DNA from 2 places in the Streptomyces solitudinis genome. Region 2 is predicted to be linked to the other one. Evidence: riboswitches for the same ligand, from Rfam matches in the RefSeq annotation. Region 2 holds a riboswitch; the other holds the start of a gene.

Region 1 (10,197 bases), on a different contig from region 2:
CCACCACCACGCCGTCCTCGGCGATGACGACCCGCTCGGGAGCGACCCCGGTCTGGATGGCCAGGTCGGCGTTGGCCCTCAGGTGGCGCCACTCGCCGTGCACGGGCATGACGTTGCGGGGCCTGACGATGTTGTAGCAGTAGACGAGTTCCCCGGCGCTGGCGTGCCCGGAGACGTGCACCTTGGCGTTGCCCTTGTGGACGACGTTGGCGCCCCACCGGGTCAGGCCGTTGATGACCCGGTAGATCGCGTTCTCGTTGCCCGGGATCAGGGAGCTGGCCAGCAGGACGGTGTCGCCCTTGCCGACCCGGATCGTGTGGTCCCGGTTGGCCATGCGGGAGAGCGCGGCCATCGGCTCACCCTGCGAACCGGTGCACACCAGGGTCACCTTGCTGTCCGGCAGCTTCTCCAGTTCCTTGAGGCTCACGACCAGGCCGGACGGCACGCGCAGGTAGCCCAGGTCCCGGGCGATGCCCATGTTGCGGACCATCGACCTGCCCACGAAGGCGACCTTGCGGCCGTGCTGGTGGGCCGCGTCCAGCACCTGCTGGATGCGGTGCACGTGGCTGGCGAAGCTGGAGACGATGACGCGCCGCGGGGCGGTGCGCATCACCTGCTCGATCGCCGGGTTCAGGTCCCGTTCGGAGGTGGTGAAGCCGGGCACCTCGGCGTTGGTGGAGTCGGTCAGGAACAGATCGACGCCCTCCTCGCCGAGGCGGGCGAAGGCGCGCAGGTCGGTGATGCGCTCGTCCAGCGGGAACTGGTCCATCTTGAAGTCACCGGTGTGCAGGACCATCCCGGCCCGGGTGCGGATCGCGACCGCGAGACTGTCCGGAATGGAGTGGTTGACCGCCACGAACTCGCAGTCGAACGGGCCGAAACCGCGGCGGTCGCCCTCCCGCACCCGCGCGGTGCGCGGTTTGATGCCGTGTTCCTTGAGCTTCGCCTCCAGGAAGGCCAGTGTCAGCTTCGAGCCGACGACGGGGATGTCGGGGCGTTCGCGCAGCAGGTAGGGGACGCCGCCGATGTGGTCCTCGTGGCCGTGGGTCAGCACCACGGCGACGACGTCGTCCAGCCGGTCGCGGATCGAGGTGAAGTCCGGCAGGATCACGTCCACGCCGGGCTGGTTCTCCTCGGGGAACAGCACGCCGCAGTCGACGATGAGCAGCTTGCCCGCATGCTCGAAGACGGTCATGTTGCGGCCGATCTCCCCCAGGCCGCCCAGGGCGACCACCCTCAGACCTCCCTCGGGCAGAGGTTTCGCGGGCTTCAGTTCGGGATGCGGATGACTCATACCTTGACGCTACCGGAGGGTTGACCGCCGCGGGCACCCGGCTCGGACCGGGCCCCGCCGTGTCGCCGCGAGGTGCGCGGGGGCGGGCAGGTCTTCGGGCGTGCGGGCGCCCGCACGACGCGTTGCGCGCCCGGCACGCCCCGGGTACCACGCGCGGTGCGTCGCGGTCGGGGACGGGAGGGGCGAGCCCGGGCGCGGGGCGTACGGCCCGGTCGGCACGCCCTATGCCTTCGATGCGAGGAAACGTACTATCACCAGGTCATCACCGCGACGGGAGACAGGAAGCCGGTGCGAGTCCGGCGCGGTCCCGCCACTGTGACCGGGGAGTGGAACCCTTCGCATGCCACTGCGCGCCGCGCGGGAAGGCAGGGGGAACGTCGATCCGGGAGTCAGGACACTGGCTCGTCGCGGGCCCGGTCCGAGGAGCGCGGACTCCCCAGGAGGCTTCACGTGTCCACCGCCCATGCGCGTCTCCGTTTTCTCTCCCCCGCCCGGCGGCGCCGGCGCGCTTTATGCCCCGCGGCAGCGGCCGTCGCCCTGTCGGCCCTCCTGACCGCCGGCTGCGGCACGTCCGACGACGCCGGCGGCCCGGCCCGGAGCGCGGGGCCCGCGGTCTCGTCGTCCGGGGGCTTCCCCGTCACGGTCGACAACTGCGGTGTGACCACGACCTACGAGCAGCCGCCGTCGCGGGTGGTCACCATCCACCAGCACCCGACGGAGCTGCTGCTGGCCCTCGGGCTGAAGGACCGCATGGTCGGCACCGCCTTCCCCGACTCGGCCGTCCTGCCCGAGCTGCGGGAGGACTACGAGGCGATCCCGGAACTGGCCCCCAGGGAACCGTCGTTCGAGACCGTCCTGGAAGCCGGGCCCGACCTTGTCTACGGCGGCTACGGCAGCGCGTTCGCCGAGAACGAGGGCCGCTCCCGCGAGGCGTTCGCCGACGCCGGCATCGACACCCACCTCAACCGCGAGTACTGCGGACAGGAGCAGGTGACGATGGAGGACGTCTACGCAGAAATCCACACCGTCGGCGCGGTCTTCGGCGTCTCCGACCGTGCCGACGAGCTGGTCGCCGAGCTCCGGGGACGGGTCGGTGAGGCCACCGCAGCCGTCGAAGGCAAGGCCGCCGTGCCCGTCTTCGTGTACAACAGCGGCGACAGGGCCGCCTACACCGCGGGCGGCAGGAGCCTGGGCACCGAGCTGATCCGGCTGGCCGGAGGCCGGAACGTCTTCGCCGACCTCGACGAGGTCTTCGGTGACGTCTCCTGGGAGCAGGTCGTCGAACGCGAGCCCGAGGTCATCGCCGTCTACGACTACCCCGGCGCCGGAAGCGTCGAGCAGAAGAAGGAGTTCCTGCTCTCCCAGCCCGCCCTCGCCGAGGTGCCCGCCATCCGGAACCAGCGGTTCGTCGTCCTTCCGCTGACCGCGACGCTGGTCGGCATCCGCTCGGCGTACACGGTCGGGGACCTGGCCCGCGGGCTGCACCCCGAAAGCTTCCGGTGACGGCTCCCGCCACGGACCAGCGGTCCCGGGCCCCCGTCCGCCACCCGTCCCCGGGCCGGCGGCGGACCGGCCGGTGGCCCCTGGCCGTCACGCTGCTCGTCCTCACGGCCCTGCTGGTGTCATCGGCCACCGTCGGCCTGGCCATCGGCTCGGTGCACGTGCCGCCCGGGCAGGTGTGGGGGATCGTCACCCACGCGCTGGGTGCCGACGGGGCGGAGCCCGGCTGGTCCCGGGCGCGGGAGACCATCGTGCTGGACGTGCGGGCCCCGCGCGTGCTGCTCGGTGCCGTCACCGGCGCCGGGCTCGCGGTGGTGGGAACCGCCATGCAGGCCCTGGTCCGCAACCCGCTCGCCGAGCCGTACCTGCTGGGGGTGTCCTCCGGCGCGTCCCTCGGTGCGGTCGTGGTGATCGTGTCCGGTGTGACCCTGTTCGGACCGGTGTCCCTCCCGGCGGCCGCCTTCGCGGGCGCGCTCGGCGCGCTGCTGCTCGTGTACGCCACGGCCCGTACCGGCGGCCGGATCACGTCGGTCCGGCTCATCCTGTCCGGCGTGGCCGTCGCGTCGGTCCTCACCGCGGTGCTGAACCTGCTCCTGCTCACCACCGGCCGGGGCAATGAGGCCCGCGCGGTCCTCGCCTGGACCCTCGGCGGTCTCGGCGGCGTCAGCTGGGGCACCCTGTGGCTGCCCAGCGCGGCCCTGCTGCTGGGCGTCGCCGTCCTCCTGGTGCAGGCGCGCAACCTGAACCTGCTCCTGGCCGGCGAGGAGGCCGCGGCCACGCTGGGGCTGGACGTGGCCCGCTTCCGCGCCCGCATGTTCGTCCTGCTCTCCCTCGTCACCGGCGTGCTGGTCGCGGCGGCCGGGCCCATCGGCTTCGTCGGGCTGATGCTGCCGCACATCGTGCGCCTCTTCGTCGGCGGCGACCACCGCCGGGTGCTGCCGACGGCCGCCCTCGGCGGAGCGGTCTTCCTCATCTGGGCCGACATCGCCGCCCGCACCGTCGCCGCGCCGATGGAGATCCCCGTCGGCGTGCTGACGGCCCTGTGCGGCGGCCCGTTCTTCCTGTGGCTGATGCGCCGGGACGCCCGGCGGCACACCGACCGAGGAGTGGCATGACCGCGGCCGAACTCGTCGTGGACGGCGTCGTCCTCACCGCCGGAGCACGCCGGCTGGTGGAGGACGTCTCCCTGACCGCCCGCCCGGGTGAGGTGATCGGCCTGGTCGGCCCCAACGGCAGCGGCAAGTCCAGCCTGCTGCGCGCCGTCTACCGCGTGCTGCGCCCCGCGGCCGGGCAGGTCCGCGTCGACGGCGCCGACACCTGGTCGCTGCCGGCGCGGCGGCTGGCCCGCACCGTCGCGGCGGTGGTCCAGGAGACGGGCGCCGACATCGACCTCACGGTCCGTGAGGTCGTCGCGATGGGCCGCACTCCGCACAAGCGGCTGCTCTCCGGCGACACCGCCGAGGACGCCGCGGTGATCGCGTCCGCGCTCACCGCGGTGGACGCCGTCGGCCTGGCCGACCGCTCCTTCGGCCTCCTCTCCGGCGGCGAACGCCAGCGCGTGCTCATCGCCCGCGCCCTCGCCCAGCGGCCTGCCCTCCTGGTGCTCGACGAGCCGACCAACCACCTCGACATACGCCACCAGCTGGACGTTCTCGGCGCGCTGCGGCGGCTGACCGCCACCGTCCTGGTGGCGCTGCACGACCTCAACCTGGCCGCGTACTACTGCGACCGGCTCTACGTCCTGTGCGAGGGGCGGGTCACCGCGTCGGGCCCGCCCGCCGAGATCCTCACCCCCCGGCTGCTGGCCGAGGTCTACGGGGTGGCGAGCGAGGTCGTCCTCCATCCGCGCACGGGCGCGCCCCAGGTGACCTTCCTCCCCGGAAGCCGCCCCACGAGCTGACGCGCCCCGCAGACCGCGGCGCTCCGTCCCGCGGCGCGGCGCCCGGGTGTCTATACGATGTCCGCCCGGGCAACGGACGTCTGCGGAAGGGAGACAGGGCATGGTGGACCACCCGCAGCGCCCCCGGCGGCGGAGGCAGGGCGAGCTGGAGGCACTGGTCCTGGCGGCGCTGCGTGAGGCCGACGGCCCGGCGACCGCGGGCTGGGTGCAGGAGCGCCTGGGCGAGGACCTCGCCTACACCACGGTCATCACGATCCTGACCCGCCTGCTGGCCAAGGGCATGGTCACCCGGGAGCGGGCGGGCCGGTCCTTCGCCTGGACACCCGCGTCGGACCAGGCCGGCCTGGCCGCACGGAAGATGCGCAAGGTCCTGGACGCCGAGAGTGACCGGGAAGCGGTGCTGGCACGCTTCGTCACCGGACTCGGCCCGGACGACGAGCGGCTGCTGCGCGGGCTGCTGACCTCACCGCGGAGCGGAAGGGAACCCCGGGCCGGCGGGGAAGGCTGACCTCGCATGGGAGTCTTCGTCTTCCTCCCGCTGGTCCTGCCGCTCACGGCGTGGCCGATCGCGCGCCTGGCGGAGCAGCATCTGCATCCACGCGCCGCGACCAGGCTGCTGACGGTGGTGGCGGCGGTCATGGCCGTGTGCAGCACGGTGTGCCTGGGGCTGGTCATGGTGGTCGGCACCGCCCAGCTGCCCGGCAATCCGCTGCCCGACGGGTGGTCCGACGCGGAGGTGCGGGAGGCGGTCCCGTACGACGAGGTCGCCGGCAGGGCGGCCATCCCCGCGCTCGTCGCGGTGGTCGTCGCCTGCGGACGCCTGCTGTGGCGGCACGGCCGCGTGCGCCACCGCGCCCACCGCGCGCTGACCGGCCTGCCGGGAACGCGGGTGGCCGTCCTGCCCGACGCCCTCCCGTACGCGTACGCGCTCCCCGGGAGCGGCCCGGGCCGCGTGGTGGTGACCACGGCGCTGCTCGGCTGCCTCGAACCCGCCGAGCGTCGTGCGCTGTTCGCCCATGAGCGGGCGCATCTGGCAGCCCGGCACCACCGCTTCCTGCTCACCGTGCGACTGGCCGCGCGTGCCAACCCGTTCCTCTGGCCGCTGCGCACGGCGGTGTCGTACACGACGGAGCGGTGGGCGGACGAGGACGCGGCCCACGCGGTCGGCGACCGCCGGACGGTGGCCCGCGCGATCGGCAAGGCCGCTCTCGTGTCGCATGGCGCCCCGGCGCCCACGTTCGCGGGCTTCGCGGCACCGGGGCCGGTCCCGCGCCGGGTGGCGGCGCTGCTGGGACCGGCACCGGCGGCGCGCCGCTGGCCGTCGGCGTTCACGTCGGTGGGGCTGGCCACGTGGGGTGCGGCGGCGGGCACCGCCGCGTCGGCGATGTCGTCGGCGAACTCCGCGGTCACCATGATCGTCATCCTGCACGCGGCGACGCCCCTCTGAACCGGTGCGGACGGCCCACCGGTCAGCCCGGCGTGGTAGCAAGCGTCGCCGGTGCCCGGCGACCGCGTCCGGCCGGGCCCGGTCACCGCGTTGGACGCCGAGCTGCGCGGACTCCCCGCCTCTGCGGCGCGGCTGAAGCCGTTCGGTACGCTCCCGGCATGCGCGTACCCCGCCCGCACCCGGCCTGTCCCGACGGCACCGCGCCGCAGGGGCCGCCGCGCTCGGCACGGAGCGCGGTCCGCCGGCGGGAAGGCTCCGCCGGATGACCGGCGGTGGCGGCCTGGGCAGGACCGCGCCCTGGCTGGCCGCCTTCACCGCGGAGGGCCGGGGCTTGCAGAGCCTCACTGTCGGCGCCCTGTTCACCGGTGTACCGACCGGGCTGTTCGGGCTCGGCGTGCTGCTGGCCTGGCAGCTCCGCGTGGGCCCCGGCCTGCGCCGCCAGGTCGCGCCCGTCGCTCTGGCCGCCACGGTCCTGATCGCGGTGGCCGCGCCGTTCGTCTGGCGGGTGCCGGACGACGCCCGGGGCCCGATGCCGCCGCTGTACTCCGGGGACCTCGGCGCCGGCCCGGGCGTCTGCCGCTCTGCTTCTTCCTGCCGTCACACGGCCGGGGTCAGGAGCGGGCGGGGTGGCGTCCGGTCGGGTACCGGCAGACGCTGCGCGTCTCTGCCTGCGCCGCCTGCGCGCGTGTGATCCGGTCCCGCCGCGCGCCGGAGGTGCTGATCCTCCGCTACCAGGGCCGTGAGGTGCCGTACTTCCAGGTTCCGGCGGAGCACAGCGTCTGGTCCGCCACCGGTTACGGCTCCTTCGGCGGCGACTCGCTCACCGCCCGCGTCCGGCGCGGCGACTTCTCCCGCGGCCTTCGCCAGGGCAGGGCCCAGGCGTGCTGGCCGGGCAGGCCGGTGGCGCGGCCGGCGGCCGGTCCCGGCAGTGGCGCGCTGCCGGGGCCTCTGGTGAGGTGGTGGCGCCGCCCGCCGCAGCGTGCGACGCCACGGTCGTACCGCGGGCCGGTTACCTGGTCCCGTCGAGGGCGGCGAGTGCCTGCGCCCAGCGGGCGTACTTCAGCTCTGCCAGGTCCGCCACGGTCCTGACTCCGAACGCTTCCTGGAGCAGCTCACCGTCACGGTCTGACACGCCCTTCAGCGCGGCCACGGGGGCAGCCAGGATCTCGGGCAGGCTCTTGTCCGCCCATGCCTTGTCCAGCACCTTGTCCAGGTCGATCGAAGCCATGTGTGGTCCTCCATAGGCGTGGGGCTCGCCTCACGCACGATCCTTCTACAAACGAGTAGAAGCATAGGGGGAGCCGCGACGGGGGGAGGCACGCTCAGCGCGAGCGTGACAGGAAGGGCCGAAACCGGATGGCCGGGCCGCCCGGCTTCGCAGCCCGCTCGTCCGCGTCGTTCTCCGATGTGCGCGAGGTCCCGGCCCACGGGCGGGTGAGGAGCACAGCGGGTACCGGCTTCGCGTCTCCTTTACAGTGGGTGTAGATATAGGTAAGCCTGCTTCCGGCCAATGTCATCACGGTGCCTCGCGCTTTCCGCAGGTGGCCACGCGGGCGGCCGTCCACGGCGTCGCGGCTGCGCACCCGGGTGGCACTCGCGTCGCGCGGCTGGCGCCGCAGCTCGGCCAGGGCAAGGGCACGCTCCGCCTCCGTCGTGGACGGACGGCGGATGGTCTCCTTCAGCTCCGCGCGCCGTACCGCGTACCGCTCGACGATCTCCCTGCGCTTCTCGTTCTTCGCGAGCTTGCTCTTCTTCGCCATCAGGGCCTCCCGCCCCGTGCCCGGATACGGGCCACGGCCGCCTCGACACCGATGACGTCGATGGTCTTGATGCCCTTCGTGCTCAGCGTGAGCCGGACGTGGCGGCCCTCACTCGGCAGCCAGTAGCGCTTGCGCTGGATGTTGGGGTCGAAGTGGCGCGGGGTGCGCCGGTGGGAGTGGGAGATGCTCTTGCCGAAGCCCGGCTTGGCACCGGTGAGCTGGCAGTGGGCGGACACGGGGGTTCCTTCCTCGCTGTGGACGGCTCCCTTTTCGATAACGATCACCGGTGGCGGGCTGCTGATGCTCGGCGGCCGGCTGGGTGACGTGTCCGGCAGGCGCCGCGTCCTCCTGCTCGGCACGGCTCTCTTCGGTGCCGCGTCCCTGCTGGCCGGGCTCGCCCCCTCCTTCGCCGTGCTGGTGGCGGCCCGGCTGCTCCAGGGGGTCGGTGAGGCGATCGCGCTTCCTGCCGCGATGGCGGTGATCGTGCTCCTGTTCCCCGGAGGGCCGCACAGGTCACGGGCGTTGAGCGTGTGGGCGGCAGTCGCGAGCTGTGGCCTCGTCCTCGGGTTCGTGGTCTGCGGGTTCATCGCCGAGCTGCTCGGTTGGCGGTGGGTCTTCCTGGTGTCCGTGCCGTTCATCCTGGTGGTGTGCGTGGCGGCGGTCCTCCTGGGGCCCGGCGACCGGCCTGCCGGACCGGTGTCCCAGGACCTTCCCGGTGCGCTCCTGCTGGTGGCGGCTCCGCTGCTGTTCACCTTCGCTGTCGTCGAGGCGGGCGAGGGGGACGGCACGCTGCCCTGGTGGCCGGCGGTGGCGCTGGCTGGCGCGGCCGTGTCCGGGGCCCTGTTCGTCCGGGTCGAGCGCCGTGCGCGGAATCCGCTCGTGACGCTGCGGTTCTTCCGCGACCGCCCGCGCGTCCTGGCCAGCGCGGCCACCGCCTTGGTGAGCGCGGCGCTGGCCACCTCGTTCCTGCTGTTCACCTACTACCTGCAGAACCGGCTGGGCGCCGGCCCGCTCCAGGCCGGTCTGACGATGCTGCCCCTGGCGGTGTCCTTGATCGTGGCCTCGGTGCTGGTTCCCCGGCTGCTCGGACGGTGGGGTGCCCGCACCTGTGTCCTGGCCGGGATCTGCTGCACCGTGCTGGCGATGGCCGCCATCGCCCTGGTCTCGCACGCCGGGGCCGGTGGCCCGGCGCTGATTCCGGCCATGGTGCTCGTCGCCGCCGGGATGGGGCTCGGGCTCGTCGGACTCCAGTACCTCGCGGTGTCCGGGGTGACCGAGAACGACGCGGGCCTCGCCTCCGGCGTCCAGGGGGCCGCCGACCAGCTGGGCGGTGCCACCGGGATCACGCTCTACGTCGGCATCGGATTCGCTCCCGTCCTGGACGGCGCCGATTCCTTCCTCGTCAGCAGCTTCCTGGCCGTCGCCGGGCTCGCCGCGGCCGGGGCCGTCGCCTGGCGGATCTCCGTACCCGCCGCGGTGGCGGAGGAACCGCTGCGCTGACCACGGCCGGGGCCGCCCGCCCCGCCATCGGGGCGCGTCTTGCCCACACGGCATAGCATGTTGCCCATGACGCAACCCGATGGCGGGCTGGACAGCCTGGTACGCAAACGCATCCGCGCACTGCGCGTGGCGCAGGGCTGGTCCCTGGAGGAGCTGGCATCCCGTGCCCGGCTCAGTCAGTCCACGCTGAGCCGCATCGAGAACGGCCAGCGCCGCCTGGCGCTGGACAGCCTCGTCACCCTCGCCCGCGCCCTGGACACCACCTTGGACCAGTTGGTGGAGACCGCCACCGACGACGTCATCACCAGTCCGGTGATCGACGGCGCCCACGGCCTGATGCGCTGGCCCGTCAGGGCCGAACCCGGCCTGACCGTCGTGCGCCAGCGCATGACCGAGCCGCCGCCCGACAGCCCCGCGCGGATGCGCGCCCACCCCGGCCGCGAATGGCTCGTCGTGCTGTCCGGCACCGCGGTCCTCCTGCTGGGCCACCGCCGCCTGCGCGTCGAGACCAACCAGGCGGCGGAGTTCCCCACCATGCTCCCGCACGCCATCGGCGCCGAAGGCGGCCCCTGCGAGATCCTGGGCATCTTCGACCGCGACGCCCGCCGCGGCCACCAGCGCGGCGACGACGCGCCCGCCCCGGACCGCCGCCCGTGACGGCCCGGACGCCCCGCTCCCCGACCTGGCTTCTTGCGCCTCCGGCCAGGCAGAGGGCCCTCGCCTTGCCGAAGGTGGAAGCGGTACTGCCGCAGCGGCACGGCCGTCCTAACGTGGCAGCATGACCCACGCTCACCCC
Region 2 (10,197 bases):
CGCCCGGTGCAGCGGGACGGCGGCGCTCACACCAGCGGGGTGAGGAAGCGGCGCAGGGCCTCCTCGCAGCCCACGGGGTCGGCGTTCCAGGAGCCCGCGTGCCGCCCGTGCCGGACCTCGCGCACGCCGACGAGGTCCGGGCGCCCGGCGGCGTAGGTGCAGGACGCGTCGTAGGAGGCGATCGTGTCGCCGGGGCCGTGCAGGATCAGCGTGGGCACCGCGAGCAGCCCGGGGTCGGCCGCCTCGTCCAGCCGCTCGGGGCACAGCCCGGCGCGGCCCTGTGCGGCGCGCACGGCCAGCGGGAGCAGCGGGCCGGGCGCGCGGCGGGCGGCCAGCGCGCGCAGGGTGCCGCGCCAGTCCAGGACGGGCGAGTCCAGGACGAGTCCGGCGATGTGGCCGCGCAGCTCGGAGCGGGCGGCGGTGTACAGGGCCATGGTGGCGCCGGTGGACCAGCCGAACAGCACGACGCGTTCGGCACCCTCCCGCACGGCGTGGCGCAGCGCCGCGTCCACGTCCCGCCACTCGGAGTCGCCGAAGTGCCCGACGCCGCAGGGCGCGGGCGGCGCGCCCGCGTCGCCCCGGTAGCCGAGGGACAGGACGGGGAACTGCATCCGGTGCAGGAACGGCATGGCGGCCACGGGGTGCTCGCGCGTGGTGCCCATGCCGTGCACGGCGATGACCCAGGTGTCGCGGGCGCCGGGCACGAACCAGCAGGGCAGCGCACCCAGCTCGCCGGGCACCCGGATGTCGGAGCAGTCCAGGCCGAGCGCCTCGTCGGGGGCGCCGGTGTGGATCTGCGGGGTGAGCCGGACCCGGGTGCCGGGGCGCAGGCTGCCCTCGGTGACCCGTACCAGGCGCCGCACGACGGTGTCCGCCGAACCCGGGGGGGTGCCGGGCGGCGGCCCGCCGGGCTCGAACCCGGCCTCCAGCACGTTGCCGACGACGGCGTGGCAGCCCGAGCCCGTCAGCCCGTAGGTCCCGGGCAGGAGGGAGTCCAGCGAGCGCGTCAGCGTGATCTGGCCGGCGGCGGTGGAGTGCACGGTCAGCATCGGCCCGTCGAAGCCGGGCGGCACCGACCGGCCGGTCTTCAGGGCGGCTCCCGCCGCGTACCGGCCGACCGCCACGGCGGCCCCGGCACCCAGCACGGTCGTGGAGGCGGCTACGGCCGCCGCGGTTCCCGTTCGCATCCCGTCCAGTGTGCGGGTACCGCCCGGCAGTCGGCCAGTGGGCGTCCCCGGACGGGTGACGGGGCCGGTTCACGCCGTCGGCGGCTGTCCGTAGCCGCGCAGCCGTTCCGCGACGGCGTCCAGTTCCCCGGGCGGAAGCAGCGCGGGACGGCCACCGGGCACGGAGGCCGCGGCGAGCCACACGCGGCACATCCACTCCAGCTGCGCGGTCCGGTCCAGGGCCTGCTCCAGGTCCCGGCCGTACACGACCGTGCCGTGGTTGCGCAGCAGACAGCCGCTGCGTCCGCGCAGGGCCGCCAGCACGTGGCCGGCCAGCTCGGCGGTGCCGTAGCGGGCGTACGGGGCGACCCGCACCGGGCCGCCGAGCGCGGCGGCCATGTAGTGCACGGCGGGCAGTTCGTCCACCAGGGTGGAGACGGCGGTGGCGTGCACGGCGTGGGTGTGCACGACGGCGGCGGCGTCGGTGTGCCGGTAGACCGCGAGGTGCAGGGGGAGTTCGCTGGTGGGCACCCGGTGCCCGGCGGCGGGCCGGCCGTCCAGGGTGACCGCGCACAGGTCGCCGGGGCCGAGCCGGTCGTAGGGGATGCCGCTCGGGGTGACCAGCACGGTGTCGCCGACGCGGGCCGAGACGTTGCCCGAGGTACCGGTGACCAGCCCGTCGGCGACGGTGCGCCGGGCGGTGGCGACGACGGCGCGCCAGGTCTCGGCCCAGCCGGGCGGCAGGGCCGCGGCCGTCCCCCGGTCCGGAGTGCGGGGCGCGTCCGGAGTGCGGGACGCGTCCGCCCCGGTGTGCCGGTCCCCGTCCGGCGGAGGGTCCGCGGGCCGTGCCGGGTGCCGGCCGGGGTGCTGCGCGTCGGACATGTGCCGTCCCTTCGTCCGGATGGGCGTGCCGCGGATGGGCGTGCCGCCCGCCCCGCCGGGCGGCGCGGGCGGCCGGACCAGGCAGCCGGACCGGGCGCTGCCGAAGGTTCCGGATCGGCCTCGGTTCGGGAAAGTCCGCCCTGCCCGGCGGCGTCGTGTGCGTGGTGCGTCAACCTAGCGCCGGACCGTCCCCCTCCGCCGTGACCTGCGTCTCCCGGGCTTCTTCCACCCCACTGCGACCAGGGCGGACGGGGGCCGCCCAGCGCTCCCCGCAGGGGGACACCCCGATGCCCTGCTCAGTTCACCTTCCGTTTACCCGACATCCTTAGGTTCACGACGCAACCTGACCGCCAAACTGATTGCCGGGTGAATGGAACACTTCACGCTGCTGATCGGGATCGTGATCGTCACGGCCCTGGTGTTCGACTTTACGAACGGCTTCCACGACACCGCCAACGCGATGGCCACCACGATCTCCACCGGGGCCATGAAGCCCAAGGCGGCGGTGACCATGTCGGCGGTCCTGAACCTCGTCGGGGCGTTCCTGTCCGTCGAGGTCGCCACGACCATCTCCAAGGGCATCATCGACGAGACGTCCGGCATCAGGCCCGAAGTGATCTTCGCGGGTCTCGTGGGCGCGATCCTGTGGAACCTGCTGACCTGGCTCGCCGGTCTGCCCTCCAGCTCCTCCATGGCGCTGTTCGGCGGTCTCATCGGGGCGACGATCGCCTCCGTCGGCATCGGGGCCGTCCACATGGACGCCGTGCTGAGCAAGGTCCTGATCCCCGCGTTCATCGCCCCGGTCGTCGCCGGTGTCGCCGCCATGCTGGCGACCCGGCTCACCTACCGCGCGGCCCGCCGCGCGGACCCGGAGAAGACCTCGCACGGCTACCGCGCCGGGCAGATCACCTCCGCCGCGCTGGTCTCCCTCGCGCACGGTACGAACGACGCGCAGAAGACCATGGGCGTGATGACCCTCGCGCTGATCTCCGGCGGCGTCCTCGGCGCCGACGCCGACCCGCCGATGTGGGTCATCGCCTCCGCCGGCATCGCGATCGCCCTGGGCACCTACCTGGGCGGCTGGCGCATCATCCGCACCATGGGCCGGGGCCTCACCGACATCCACGCGCCGCAGGGCTTCGCGGCACAGACCAGCTCGGCCGTCACCATCCTGGCCTCCTCGCACCTCGGCTTCTCGCTGTCCACCACCCAGGTCTGCTCGGGCTCGGTGATGGGCTCCGGGTACGGCCGCAAGGGCGGTGTGGTGCGCTGGAACACCGCGTACCGCATGTTCGCCGCCTGGGGGCTCACGCTCCCGGCCGCGGGCCTGGTGGCGGCGCTGGCCGCCCTGCTGGCCGAACGGGGCGACTGGGGCATCACCGTGGTCGCCGTCCTCTTCGTGGCCGCCTGCGCCGCGATCTGGACCGCCTCCCGGCGCGAGGTCGTCAGCCACCACAACGTGAACGACATGCCGCAGGAGGACCCGGGCGTGGTGACGAGCGCGGTGCAGGCCGTCAGCCCGCCGCCCCTCGGCGCCCCCCGCGACGAACGGGACCCGCTGGCCGGACAGGACGAGGCGCGGGACGCCGGGCACCGCTCCCCCACCGCCGTCTCCTGACCTCCGCCGGGACGGCCCCCGCACGGGCCGCCCCGGCAGACCCCCGACCTTCTCGTGACCCCCCGCACACCCGAGGACGTGACTTCCGATGGACATCGACTGGGCAGCTCTCGGCCAGGTCTTCGGCGTCAGCCTGCTGGCGACCGTCGCCCTGGTGGGCGTCTTCACCCTGGGCATCGTCAGCGGCTCCGCCCGCAGGACGGACGGCACCGTCCCGGTGCTCGCCCGCACCGGCGCCTACGCCGCCTACGCGGCGTGCGCCGCGGCCGTCGCCTTCGGCATCTACACGATCGCCGCCTGAGCGCGGCACCCCGCAGCAGCCGGTGAGGGGCACGGGCGGCGCCCGTGCCCCTCACCGGCGCGCCCGCGCACGCCCGCGCCGTGTGCCACCTCACACTCCGTCACCGCAGGTCAGGGCGGAGTTGACGGCTCTGCGCGGCCGTGGTGGACTTCGGCCCGTTGCCACACGGCGGCAGGAGAGGAAGCCGGTGCGAATCCGGCGCGGTCCCGCCACTGTCACCGGGGAGCACTCCCCCACCGAGCGTCACGGCCCGCGAGCAGGGCTGGAAGGCCGGGGGAGCTGTAGATCCGGGAGCCAGGAGACTCTCACCGCCGGTCACGTCGAGCCAGGGCGAGGACCCTGAGTGAGGACACACCGCCATGCCCGGCATTCCCCTGCCCCCAGACCCAGCGACCCCTCCGGGAGTGAGCGCGGGCTGACGGCGCCATGGGTTTCTCCCCTTCCGGCGCCGTGCTGGGCCACCTCTGCGACGCGCTCGCCGGTGACCCGCGCCGTGCCCACCCCGTCGCCGCGTTCGGACGGGCCGCCGCGGCGGCCGAGCGCCGCCTGTGGCGCGACCACCGGGCGGCCGGGGCCGCGCACACGGTGCTGTGCGCGGGCGGCGTCGCCGCCGCCACCGCCGCGCTGGCCCGCGCCGCGGGCCGGCGGCGGGCCGCGGACACCGCCCTCACCGCCGCCGTCACCTGGGCCGTGCTGGGCGGCACGTCCCTGGCGCGGGAGGCCCGCGCCGTCGCTGACGCGCTGACGGCCGGGAACGTCGGGGCCGCCCGCGCCCGGCTGCCGCACCTGTGCGGCCGCGATCCGCAGGCGCTCGACGCGGACGGCATCGCCCGCGCGGTCGTGGAGTCCGTCGCCGAGAACACCTCCGACGCGGTGGTCGGCGCCCTGGTGTGGGGCGCGCTCGCCGGGGTGCCGGGGATGGCGGCGTTCCGCGCGGTGAACACGCTGGACGCCATGGTGGGGCACCGCTCGCCGCGCTACCTGCGCTTCGGCTGGGCGGCGGCGCGCCTGGACGACGCCGCCGGGTGGCCCGGCTCCCGGCTCACCGCCGCCCTGGCCGCGGTGCTCGGGCCGGACCGGGCCGGTGCCGTGCGGGCCTGGCGCGCGGACGCGCAGCGGCACCCCTCGCCCAACGCCGGGCCCGTGGAGGCCGCGTTCGCCGGAGCGCTGGGCGTGCGGCTCGGCGGCACGCTCTCCTACGGCGGGCGCGTCGAGCACCGTCCCGTCCTGAACGCCGCCGGGCGCGCCGTGGCGGTCGCCGACATCGAGCGGGCGGTGCGGCTCTCGCGCCGCGTGGGCGCCCTGGCCCTGGCGGTCGCGCTGACCGGACGGGCGGCCGGGCAGGCTGCCGGACGGGCGGCTGCCGGACGGGCCGCGGGCGGGCACGGAGGGCGGCGTCATGGCCGGCTCTGAACCGGGCGGCGCCCTGCTGGTGGCGGGCACGACGTCCGACGCGGGCAAGAGCGTCGTCACGGCGGGCATCTGCCGCTGGCTGGCCCGCCAGGGGCTGAAGGTGGCGCCCTTCAAGGCGCAGAACATGTCGCTCAACTCCTTCGTCACCCGGGACGGCGCGGAGATCGGGCGGGCGCAGGCCATGCAGGCCGCCGCCGCCCGCACCGAGCCGAGCGCGCTGATGAACCCGGTGCTGCTCAAGCCGGGCGGCGACCGCACCAGCCAGGTCGTGCTGCTGGGCCGGGCCGTCGGGGAGCTGAGCGCGCGCGGCTACCACGGCGGGCGCGCGCAGCGGCTGCTGGGCACGGTGACGGAGTGCCTGGCCGAGCTGCGCCGCACGCACGACGCGGTGATCTGCGAGGGCGCGGGCAGTCCGGCCGAGATCAACCTGCGCCGCACCGACATCGTCAACATGGCGCTGGCCCGCGCCGCCCGGCTGCCGGTCGTCGTCGTGGGCGACATCGACCGCGGCGGGGTGTTCGCGTCCTTCTTCGGGACGACGGCGCTGCTGTCCGCCGAGGACCAGGCGCTGGTCGCCGGGTACCTCGTCAACAAGTTCCGCGGTGACGTCTCGCTGCTGGAGCCGGGGCTGGACATGCTGCACCGGCTCACCGGGCGGCCGACCCTCGGGGTGCTGCCGTTCCGGCACGGCCTGGGCATCGACGAGGAGGACGGGCTGCGCGTCTCGCTGCGCGGCACCGTGCGCGAATCGGCGACCGCGCCGCCGCACGGCCGGGACGTGCTGCGCGTCGCGGTGCTGCCGGTGCCGCTCATGTCGAACTTCACCGACGTCGACGCGCTGGCCGCCGAGCCGGGCGTGGTCGTGCGGTTCTGCGACCGCCCCGAGGAGCTGGCCGACGCCGACCTCGTGGTGGTGCCCGGCACGCGGGGCACCGTGGGCGCGCTGCGCTGGCTGCGCGACCGGGGGCTGGCGGCGGCGCTGGCCCGCCGCGCCGCGCAGGGCCGCCCGGTGCTGGGGATCTGCGGCGGCTACCAGCTCCTCGGGCAGCGCGTCGAGGACGACGTCGAGTCCCGCGCCGGGGTGGTGGAGGGGCTCGGGCTGCTGCCGGTGCGGGTGCGCTTCCACCGCGAGAAGACCCTCGCCCGGCCGACGGGGACGGCGCTGGGCGAAGCCGTCGAGGGGTACGAGATCCACCACGGCGTCGCCGACGTGCTCGGTGGCGAGCCGTTCCTGGACGGCTGCCGGGCCGGATCGGTGTGGGGCACGCACTGGCACGGCTCGCTGGAGAGCGACGCCTTCCGGCGCGCCTTCCTGCGCCGGGTGGCCGCCGACACCGGGCGCGCCTTCGTCCCCGCGCCGGACACCGCGTTCGCCGCCCTGCGGGAGGAGCAGCTCGACCGGCTGGGCGACCTGATCGAAGAACACGCCGACACCGCGGCCCTGCTGCGGCTCATCGAGGACGGCGCGCCCGCGGGCCTGCCGTTCGTACCGCCGGGAGCACCCTCATGAGCACCGTCACCCTGCTGTCCACCGCCGACACGGACCTGCTGGCCGCCCGCGCCTCGGGCGCCGCCTACCGCATCGCCAACCCCACCCGCGTGGACGTCGCCGAGGAGCTGCCGGGGCTGCTGGCCGGCACCGACCTGGTCGTCGTCCGGCTGCTCGGCGGGAAGCGCGCCTGGGAGGACGGGCTGGCCGCCCTGCGGGCGTCCGGGCTGCCCACCGTGCTGCTCGGCGGGGAGTCCGTGCCGGACGCCGAGCTGATGGCCGAGTCCAGCGTCCCGGCCGGGGTGGTGGCCGAGGCGCTGCGCTACCTCGTCGAGGGCGGCCCGGAGAACCTGGCCGAACTGGCCCGCTTCCTGTCCGACACCGTGCTGCTGACCGGCGAGGGCTTCGCGGAACCGCGGCCGATGCCCGCCTACGGGGTGCGCGGCGACCGCCCCCGCGACCCGGCGCGGCCCACGGTGGGCGTGCTCTTCTACCGGGCGCACGAACTCGCCGGCAACACCGCCTTCGTGGACACCCTGTGCGACGCCGTCGAGGAGCAGGGAGCCAACGCGCTGCCGGTGTACTGCGGTTCGCTGCGGGACGCCGATCCGGGCCTCTACGCGCTGCTGGGCGGTGTGGACGCGCTGGTCACCACCGTGCTCGCGGCCGGCGGGAGCCGGGCGTCGGACGCGAGCGCCGGCGGCGACGACGAGGCGTGGGACATCGGGGCGCTGGCCGAACTGGACGTACCGGTGCTCCAGGGCCTGTGCCTGACGACGTCCCGCACGGCGTGGGAGGAGTCCGACGCGGCCCTCACCCCCATGGACGCCGCGATGCAGGTGGCGATCCCCGAGTTCGACGGGCGCATCGTCACCGTGCCGTTCTCCTTCAAGGAGGACGGCCCCGACGGCATCCCGCTGTACGCGGCCGACCCCGGGCGCGCCCGCCGGGTGGCGGGCATCGCCGTGCGGCACGCGGCGCTGCGGCACAAGCCGAACGCGCACAAGAGGCTCGCGCTCGTCTTCACCGCCTACCCGACGAAGCACTCGCGGGTCGGCAACGCGGTCGGTCTGGACACCCCAGCCTCCGCCGTGCGGCTGCTGGACGCCCTGCGGGAGGCCGGGTACGGCGTGACGGACTACCCCGGCAACGGCGACGAGCTGATCCACCGGCTCATCCAGGCGGGCGGACACGACGTGGAGTGGCTGACGGAGGACCAGCTCGCCGCCGCCCCGGCGCGGGTGCCGCTGGCCGACTACCGGGAGTGGTTCGCCACCCTCGACCCGGCGCTGCGCGCGGACATGCTGGAGCACTGGGGGGAGCCGCCGGGCTCGCTCTACGTGGACGGCGACGACATCGTGCTGGCCTCCCTGGAGTTCGGGAACGTCGTCGTGATGATCCAGCCCCCGCGCGGCTTCGGCGAGAACCCGATCGCCATCTACCACGACCCGGACATGCCGCCCTCGCACCACTACCTGGCGGCCTACCGCTGGCTGGAGCGGAGCTGGGGCGCGGACGCCGTCGTGCACATGGGCAAGCACGGCACGATGGAGTGGCTGCCGGGCAAGGGCCTGGGGCTGTCGGGCGGCTGCGCCCCCGACGCCGTCCTCGGCGACCTGCCGCTGGTGTACCCGTTCATCGTCAACGACCCCGGCGAGGGCACCCAGGCCAAGCGGCGCGGCCACGCCACCGTCGTGGACCACCTGGTGCCGCCGATGGCCCGCGCCGACTCCTACGGCGACCTGGCCAAGCTGGAGCAGCTGCTGGACGAGTACGCGCTCGTGAGCGACCTGGACCCGGCCAAGGCCCCGGCGGTGCGCAGCCAGATCTGGACGCTGGTGCGCGCCGCCGAACTCCACCACGACCTGCACGTGGAGGAGCAGCCGGACGAGGACGCGTTCGACGAGTTCGTCATGCACATCGACGGCTGGCTGTGCGAGATCAAGGACGTGCAGATCCGCGACGGGCTGCACGTACTGGGCGGTGCGCCCGAGGGCGAGCCGCGGGTCAACCTGGCGCTGGCCGTGCTGCGTTCGGCACAGGTCTGGGGCGGCGTGGGCGGCGCGCTGCCGGGGCTGCGGGCGGCGCTGGCCGCGCACTTCGGCCTCGTGGAGCAGGAACTGCTGGCCGAGCCGGGTGCCCGGCTCGCGGTGCCGGACTCCCTGACGGCGCTCGCCGAGGGCCCGGCCCGTACCGCGTCGGACGCCGTCGACCTGCTGGAGCGGCTGGCGCGGCGGCTGGCGGAGACCATGGAGGCCGCCGGCTGGGCCCGGGAGGCGGCCGCGGTCACCGTGCGGGAGGTGCTGGGCGCCGAAGTGCCGGACGCGGTACGGGTGCTGGAGTTCGCGGCCGAGGAGGTCGCGCCGCGGCTGGCCCGCACGACGGACGAGATCGGCAACGTCCTGCACGCGCTGGACGGCGGCTACGTCCCGGCCGGTCCGTCCGGCTCGCCCACCCGCGGCCTGGTCAACGTGCTGCCGACGGGGCGGAACTTCTACTCCGTGGACCCCAAGGCCATCCCCTCGAAGCTGTCCTGGGAGGTGGGCAGCGCGCTGGCCGACTCGCTGCTGGCCCGCCACCTCGCCGACAACGGGGCCTACCCGAAGTCGGTGGGGCTCACGGTGTGGGGCACCTCGTGCATGCGCACCCAGGGCGACGACATCGCGGAGATCCTGGCGCTGCTGGGCTGCCGCCCGGTGTGGGACGACGCCTCCCGGCGCGTCACCGGCTTCGAGGTGGTGCCGCGGGCCGAACTGGGCCGCCCGCGCATCGACGTCACCGTCCGCATCTCGGGCTTCTTCCGCGACGCGTTCCCGCACGTGGTGGGGCTCATCGACGACGCCGTGCGGGCGGTGGCCGAACTGGACGAGCCCGCCGACGCCAACTACGTCCGCGCCCACGCGGACGAGGACACCGCCCGGCACGGCGACCGGCGCCGGGCCACCGCGCGCGTCTTCGGCTCCAAGCCGGGGGCGTACGGGGCGGGCCTGCTGCCGCTCATCGACGCCCGCAACTGGCGCTCCGACGCCGACCTCGCCGAGGTGTACGCCGTGTGGGGCGGCTACGCGTACGGGCGCGGCCTGGACGGCCGGGCGGCGCGCGGGGACATGGAGACGGCCTTCCGCCGCATCCAGGTGGCGGCGAAGAACGTGGACACCCGTGAGCACGACATCGCGGACGCGGACGACTACTTCCAGTACCACGGCGGCATGGTGGCGATGGTGCGCCACCTGACGGGCTCCTCCCCCGAGGCGTACGTCGGGGACAGCGCGGTGCCCGAGCAGGTCAGGACCCGCACCCTGGGCGAGGAGACCCACCGCGTCTTCCG

What was found. Region 2 has a riboswitch for cobalamin ahead of V1J52_RS20870 (cobalamin biosynthesis protein). Riboswitches for the same ligand answer to the same signal wherever they lie in the genome.
Region 1: linked by a shared signal. The riboswitch ahead of V1J52_RS03145 (ABC transporter substrate-binding protein) and the one ahead of V1J52_RS20870 (cobalamin biosynthesis protein) in region 2 are both predicted to bind cobalamin.

The regions. Positions count from the first base shown of each region.
Region 1 is NZ_JAZDCW010000001.1:744,401-754,597, reverse strand. Features, by position in the region: gene V1J52_RS03150 (ribonuclease J) at 1-1,294, opposite strand, end outside; cobalamin riboswitch at 1,534-1,714, shown strand; gene V1J52_RS03145 (ABC transporter substrate-binding protein) at 1,745-2,797, shown strand; gene V1J52_RS03140 (FecCD family ABC transporter permease) at 2,794-3,909, shown strand; gene V1J52_RS03135 (ABC transporter ATP-binding protein) at 3,906-4,694, shown strand; gene V1J52_RS03130 (BlaI/MecI/CopY family transcriptional regulator) at 4,795-5,202, shown strand; gene V1J52_RS03125 (M56 family metallopeptidase) at 5,209-6,141, shown strand; gene V1J52_RS03120 (hypothetical protein) at 6,404-6,832, shown strand; gene V1J52_RS03110 (hypothetical protein) at 7,151-7,369, opposite strand; partial or broken gene V1J52_RS03105 (uS14 family ribosomal protein) at 7,677-7,901, opposite strand; gene rpmB (50S ribosomal protein L28) at 7,901-8,137, opposite strand; partial or broken gene V1J52_RS03095 (MFS transporter) at 8,178-9,401, shown strand; gene V1J52_RS03090 (helix-turn-helix domain-containing protein) at 9,468-10,058, shown strand; gene V1J52_RS03085 (class I SAM-dependent methyltransferase) at 10,180-10,197, shown strand, end outside.
Region 2 is NZ_JAZDCW010000008.1:205,840-216,036, reverse strand. Features, by position in the region: gene V1J52_RS20890 (alpha/beta hydrolase) at 27-1,187, opposite strand; gene V1J52_RS20885 (class II aldolase/adducin family protein) at 1,257-2,048, opposite strand; gene V1J52_RS20880 (inorganic phosphate transporter) at 2,419-3,666, shown strand; gene V1J52_RS20875 (hypothetical protein) at 3,755-3,967, shown strand; cobalamin riboswitch at 4,146-4,271, shown strand; gene V1J52_RS20870 (cobalamin biosynthesis protein) at 4,394-5,380, shown strand; gene V1J52_RS20865 (cobyric acid synthase) at 5,367-6,890, shown strand; gene cobN (cobaltochelatase subunit CobN) at 6,887-10,197, shown strand, end outside.